3 regions of the Shewanella sp. 10N.286.51.B7 genome follow, and region 1 is predicted to be linked to each of the others. Evidence: predicted binding sites of a transcription regulator. Region 1 holds the regulator's gene; each other region holds the start of a gene.
The links. Region 1 encodes LexA, which represses DNA repair genes until DNA is damaged. Its sites were predicted from a motif close to TACTGTATNNNNATACAGTA; they were not measured.
Positions count from the first base shown of each region.

Region 2: a site for LexA is predicted at 1,312-1,331, ahead of dinB (DNA polymerase IV). Genes of this name have one in related genera too.
Region 3: a site for LexA is predicted at 1,022-1,041, ahead of dinG (ATP-dependent DNA helicase DinG). Genes of this name have one in related genera too.

Region 1 is NZ_MCUF01000020.1:10,747-13,031, reverse strand. It holds gene plsB (glycerol-3-phosphate 1-O-acyltransferase PlsB) at 1-673, opposite strand, end outside; gene lexA (transcriptional repressor LexA) at 1,092-1,709, shown strand; gene BCU84_RS03510 (SulA-like leucine-rich domain-containing protein) at 1,706-2,212, shown strand.
Region 2 is NZ_MCUF01000040.1:16,649-18,933, reverse strand. It holds gene BCU84_RS12615 (aminoacyl-histidine dipeptidase) at 1-103, shown strand, start outside; gene dinB (DNA polymerase IV) at 177-1,274, opposite strand; gene BCU84_RS12605 (methyl-accepting chemotaxis protein) at 1,534-2,285, shown strand, end outside.
Region 3 is NZ_MCUF01000045.1:43,555-45,839, reverse strand. It holds gene dinG (ATP-dependent DNA helicase DinG) at 1-971, opposite strand, end outside; gene BCU84_RS13445 (DNA polymerase II) at 1,207-2,285, shown strand, end outside.

The sequences.
Region 1 (2,285 bases):
TAAGTAACGAGTTGAACATCGCTTGGCGGTTTGGCAGTTGCGGTCCTGTCATCACTTTACGTTGACGTCTGAAATGGACTCGTGCCACGCGGATGAGTTTATGGGCAATACTGACATCCGTACCATGCTCATCAGCCATGTAACGTAATGACATTGCATTAGAGAATTGAATAAAGTTATGGCGACCTAAAAACAGGATCATTAACCACTTACGCAGCCAAGTCGGGTTTTCGCGCTCAAACACGGCAGCGGTCATGGTGTCATCTTCCTTACCAGGAATACGTCCCCAATAAAGGCTAACAGGCACCAACTGAATATCTAACTCTTTATTCTTTTGATGTAATTCGAGTAGTTTGGTGAAATTGGCGACAAATTTCTCACCACTGTGGCGCTTGCCAAATAGCGGCTTACGTCCTTCAACACAGACAATTCTTGGGGTATTTAAACCATCAACATCCAGTCTTTCATAAGGACTTGGTAAGCCAAACTTAGCCGACATTTCATGCAAAGCAGCAATGTCACTCAGCGACTCTGTCTTCATGACATAGACCACTGGCTTTTCTGGATCTAGATTTAAGTCAGCGAACGGATCTTCAGGCACAACAACACTGTGTACCATTAATTTCTGAATCCAACGCAACGATTTAGCAATGATAGAATCTGGTTTTAGCATGAGTATTCGCATTATCTACAACGATTTATTGCGCATAGGATACCAGAATCTAGATGGGATTCACTAACCTGCTTATCTGTATTTAACAATTGAGCAGCAATATGAAGGCCATTAGCTGAAAATAATTAAGCAATTCCAACGCTGATTTATGCTGGACGAAATGCATCAACAGTACTGTATAAATATACTGTATCGACCTAAAACCTCTCTGTTAAGTACTAATATTAAAATTAGTACTAATAAAAAGCACACATCCCCCAAAACAGTCAAGAGATTGATTTATATAAACTAAAACCCAATGCCACATAATAAAAACAACAATAAACCAGCAGATACCATAAATTTCATTGGTTAATACTTGCGCGACCAAAGATACTGTATATAATGACAGTCACTGTATAAAAAAACAGGAATCAATATGAGACCTTTAACGCCACGACAAGCTGAAATTCTAGAACTAATTAAATGTAATATTGCTGAGACAGGTATGCCACCGACTCGTGCAGAAATTGCCACTAGATTAGGCTTTAAAAGTGCTAACGCTGCCGAAGAACATTTAAAGGCGCTGGCGAAGAAAGGCTGTATCGAAATTATTCCTGGTACTTCACGCGGAATCCGCATGATTCAGGAAGAAGAGGAAGTTGAAGAAGGCCTCCCTCTTATCGGACAAGTTGCAGCAGGTGAACCTATTCTTGCGCTGGAACATGTTGAACAATACTTCCAAGTTGATCCTGAAATGTTCAAACCAAATGCTAATTTCTTACTACGAGTTCGTGGCGACAGTATGAAAGACATTGGCATTATTGAAGGTGACCTATTAGCTGTTCACAAAATGCAGCAAGCTAAAAATGGTCAGGTGGTCGTCGCTCGTGTAGATGATGACGTCACAGTTAAACGTTTTGAAAAGAAAGGCAACGTTGTTTATCTGCACGCAGAAAATGAACAATATTCGCCGATTAAAGTAGATTTAACATGCCAGAGCCTGACAATTGAAGGGCTTGCAGTTGGCGTTATCCGAAATGGAGGTTGGTTATGAACACATTATTAGGTAATGCACCACGTCATCCAGGCTTATGGGTCGATATGACATCAACAACTGCGCCAGTTAAACAAGGCATTGAAACTAAGCAAAGTGCCAACCAAGGCTTAACTGAGTTAACCCAGTTGTGCAGCCATTTGGCCATTTTAAGCCAGCAAGGTCGTTGGATTGTACTGATTAATCCTCCGCATATTGGCTATAAACAAATATTGGCTAACGCTAACGTTCGCATGGATCGTGTTTTACTTGTTCACACTAAAGATGAAGTAGAAACGCTTTGGGCGATGGAAAAAGCACTAACAAGTGGTACTTCCAGTGCCGTTATTACTTGGACTACACCACTAGATGCGCGTGATAATCGACGCATTCAATTGGTTGCTAAAGGCGCATTAGCACAAGGTGTCATCATTGAAGATGTAAATACTCACTTACATGATGAACATATGGGTGCCAATACTTCTGTAACACCAACAAGCTTAAATTTATCTGCTTTTCACTAAACAAATCTCTCTTTAAAAAGCCCTTCATTTATGTGAAGGGCTTTTTTTTGCGCCTTTTTTCAGCAAATTAGAT
Region 2 (2,285 bases), on a different contig from region 1:
TCGTTATCCACATAGCCCTGATGAAATGGTTAACATCACAACCGTTGGCCAATATTGGGAACTGTTATTAGCAGTGCTAGAACGTATTCCTGCTAAAGGTTAATAAACTTAATCAGTACAAGACTAAAAGGCTGCCAATGGCAGCCTTTTTATTTGAATGGCGACCTTAAACTCTATTAGAAGTTTAAGTCCAGTTGCTCGCTATGCGTTAATGCCCCTTGAGACTCACTTGTTGAATGGCTAGCATCAGCCACAATATCAGCCAGTCCGACAGAAACACCCACTAATCGTATTCCTCTTCCATTTGACCGCTCTAGGGCTTGTGCCAGTAGGTCTTGAAACATGTTCACTGATATCTCGTCACTGCGATGTTCAATGGTGGTTTGTTTAAAGTCATTAAACTTCAACTTCACCACTTGTTTATGTATTTTTCTATCTTTAGCACTGCGGTTGACTCGGGCCAGCAACTCTTGAATCAACTGCGGCATCACATTATTACATTGCTCAAGAGTAAAAATATCCTGAGCCAGTGTGGTTTCGACTCCCACAGATTTACGAACTCTATTCGGGCTTATTTGACGATTATCGATACCTTGGGCTCGCTCTATTAATACTCGGCCAAATTTACCAAATCCCGCTATCAACTTTTCTTTTGGGTAATGTTGCACATCTTCACAGGTGTTTAAGCCTAATGCAGCTAATTTAGCAGAAGTCACTTTGCCTACACCGGGAATTTTATTTAAGGTTAACGGTTTTACAAACTCAGCAATGGCACCAGGAGGGATAACATATTGACCATTGGGCTTATTCAAATCTGAAGCAATTTTGGCAAGAAACTTAATCGGTGCCACACCTGCTGATGCAGTCAGCCCAGTGACCTCAAATATTTCCTGGCGAATGGCTTGTGCAATCAAGGTCGCACTGCCCTTACATTGCTCACAATCTGTGACATCAAGGTAGGCTTCATCTAATGACAGTGGCTCGACTAAGTCGGTATAACGGTGGAAAATTTCTCTAATTTGAACAGATACAGATTTATATACATCCATTCGACCGGGGACTAGGGTAAGGTCGGGGCAAAGCTTAAGCGCGTGATAACTCGACATAGCAGAACGTACGCCAAACTCACGAGCCTCATAATTACAGGTACTAATAACCCCTCTGCGATCGCTTCGACCACCCACAGCAAGCGGTTTGCCGAGCAGCTCAGGAAAATCGCGCATTTCCACTGCGGCAAAGTAACAATCCATATCGATATGAATAATTTTTCGCATAGACAAAAAACTAAATAGCAAATACACATCCCAATAGTACTGTATATAAAAACAGTACACAAGAAATCAAGCCACCTCAACGTAAAAGAAACGATTACATCCCTATCATTGAATCGATTTCAATTGTTTAAACTCATAAAGTAACAATAAAAATGTTCAATTAATGTCACTAGAAGTTAAAATAATTGAGCAAGATATCATTTTTACCTCCACCTAATGATTATCATATAAACCTATAATAATACAAATAGGTAACCAAATGAAACAATTAGGTTTTAAAACAAGTATATTGTCTGCCATGAGCTTTCTATTGGTGCTTTCACTGTTGATTTATGGCTGGGTTGCTCATAGCTTACTTAAAGATCAAATCACTAGCGCACTCACCCAAGAAATTCATAATACCTTAAAGCACAAAGTTTCAGACATTCACACAGCATTTAATCGAACTACTGAGGCTGTGACTGAACTTGCACATCTTTATAGTCAAGGTGAGATAGGTGATAACCATGTTGCAATGACAAGGTACACCGCTCAATTAGGTGGGGTATCTAAAGTCATAATCGGTTTTGATGATGGCTCATCATTTGTTTCCAAAGAATCTGAGTCGTTTCCGAATGGTGTTGGGTTGTTAGATAAATATGATCCAAGAACACGCCCTTGGTACCAAACAGGAAAAGGTAGCTCATCATTAACTTTAAGTGACATTTTTTTTACTCGGACTGATGCTGTTCCAATGCTTGGTGTCATGCATGCGATAGATAACGGTATTATTATGGCCGATCTCAGGTTTGATGAACTGCAACAAGAATTAGATGATTTACATAAAATCAATGGGGCATCTGGATTCATTATTGATAAGCAGGGGTTAGTGCTGGCATCTAACTCGATTTTGATTGAACAAAAGCAGAACATTAATGATGTCGCAGCACTACAATCACTCTACTACACGATAACCGATAAGGCTGAAGCCGTAGAAAGTAGCATGATAAATGGTCAAACAAGTTTAGTTGC
Region 3 (2,285 bases), on a different contig from region 1:
AATAATTTAGGTTGCGTATCGCAAAAATGCGCCACTTGATTAAGTTGAGTCACTAAATCGCCAATATGGTCAAGCATGGCTTGTACTGGCGCAATGATATGAGTCGTTTTAAGTTGATTTTGCAGTTTTGAGCAAGTTTTCGAGGCTTTTTCTAACCAGTCACTGGCTCCTCTTAGTGTGGCTTGCGCACTGGAAAAGTCTCTGGCAACGGTTGGCAGGTGATGGGCTTCATCAATAACGTAAAACATATCTTCAGGCTCAGGTAAAATCACCCCGCCTCCAAGCTCTAAGTCAGCAAATAGTAGACTGTGGTTTACAATTAATACGTCCCAAGTTTCTACGTCTTCGCGCGCTTTATGAAATGGACAGTTGTGGTGACTGGACATTTGACGATGGCAGCTGTGCTTGTCACAACAAATTTGTTGCCATAAGAAATCTGGTAATGGTTGCTCTAAAGTATCAATTTCGCCATTCCATTTACCTGCCTGAAAATCTTGATGCAGTACTTTTAGTAAGTCTATTTGACTTTGGTCAGGTTTGGTTTGCCACATTGCTAATTGTGATGTGTCTTCTGGACCAATCATTGCTGCAAGTTTTGCTAGGCAAACGTAGCGCTGTCTGCCTTTTACGAGACCAAATTTAAAGTCGACACCTGATTGCTGTAAAAAAAAAGGCAGGTCTTTGTGCAATAATTGCTCTTGAAGGGCCACCGTTGCGGTAGCAATACATACTTTTTTCTTGCTGGCTAATGCAAGTGGAATAGTACCTAAGATATAAGAAAGAGATTTACCAATACCGGTACCAGCTTCACAAACCATGATCCTGCGATGTTTATCATAATCACCAGCTAATGTTTTAGATATTTCAGCCACCATGTAGTTTTGCTCTCTACGAGAACGAAAATTTGGCATCGCAGTCGCAATATCTTTATAGATAGTGCGGATCTGAGTTTTAATATGATCCGTTAACATGTATGGCCCATTAGTAATCTTTACTTACTAATTCTTTATTTGCTGGTATATGCTGTACATAATAACAGTGATTTTAAATGTTCGGAATAAATAATCGAACGTTTATAGCGTCTTTAACGACACAGGTAAGTAATTTAGTGGTAAAGATAAGTTTATTTAGTTAACTGAAAATACTTATTTGCCCCAACGATAGGTTAATCATGCATAAACAGACGATTTCAGGGCAACATTGTAGATGACAATACAAAATTCAATAGGCACTGATACTAGCACTAGCACTAGCACTAAAACTAACAATGATGCTTTACTTTCGATTAAAGGAAGGGTGCTGACTAGACATGCGACTTATCGTCACGGTCGATTAATGCTGCAATATTATATAAAAACAGAAACAGGACCGGCACTCATTGAACTAGAACAAGCTGAAGTTATCTGTTTTTGTAAACAAAGTGACAGTGAATTGATTCTCGGTCATTTCAATTCAGGTATACGTATTGAGCCTATCAGTTTAAAAAACTTTAAGCATCAAGCTGTTTCATGCATCTATTTAAAGTCAACGACAGTACAGAAGCAATTGCTCAGAATTGCCAATGATGCAGGAATCGAGATCTATGAAGCCGATATAAGGGCAGAGCAACGTTATCTTATTGAGAGATTTATTGCGTTAGATGCAGAGTTCATTGTTTCTGCTGACTCAAGCAATGCAGAAACACCTTTATCACTGACTGAGGGGGCTACTTTTGCAAGTGCTAGCCATTCGAATGACCCACTAGCATGCTATGCAGCATTCAAAACAAGAAAGGCAGATTTAGCCATTCCATTATCAATGATTTCACTGGATTTTGAATGCAGCCCATCTGGAGAGTTGTACTCAGTTGGATTATATGGCACTCAATCAGCACTTGATAATCAAAGCCCCTTATATAAAAAAGTCATTATGCTTGGTCGACCTGATTTTGACGCTTATGAGATTAATGAGTCTGATGATAGCGTTGAATATATTCAATGGGTTGATGACGAAGTGGCATTAATCCATCAGTTAATTCATTGGTTCAATGAATATGATCCTGACATTATTATTGGCTGGGCAGTGGTTACCTTTGATTTAGCACTTCTATATAGGCGTTGTCAGTATCATCGAATTCCTTTGTTAATCGGTCGTGGTGGTACAGAATTGTCATGGAAAGTTGAAGATAAATTCAGACCAGAAACGCTGTCTTTACCAGGAAGGGTTGTTTTGGATGGTATTGACTGGATAAAAGCGGCATTTTATCAATTTGAGCGATATTCACTCGAACATGTCTCGCAGCATTT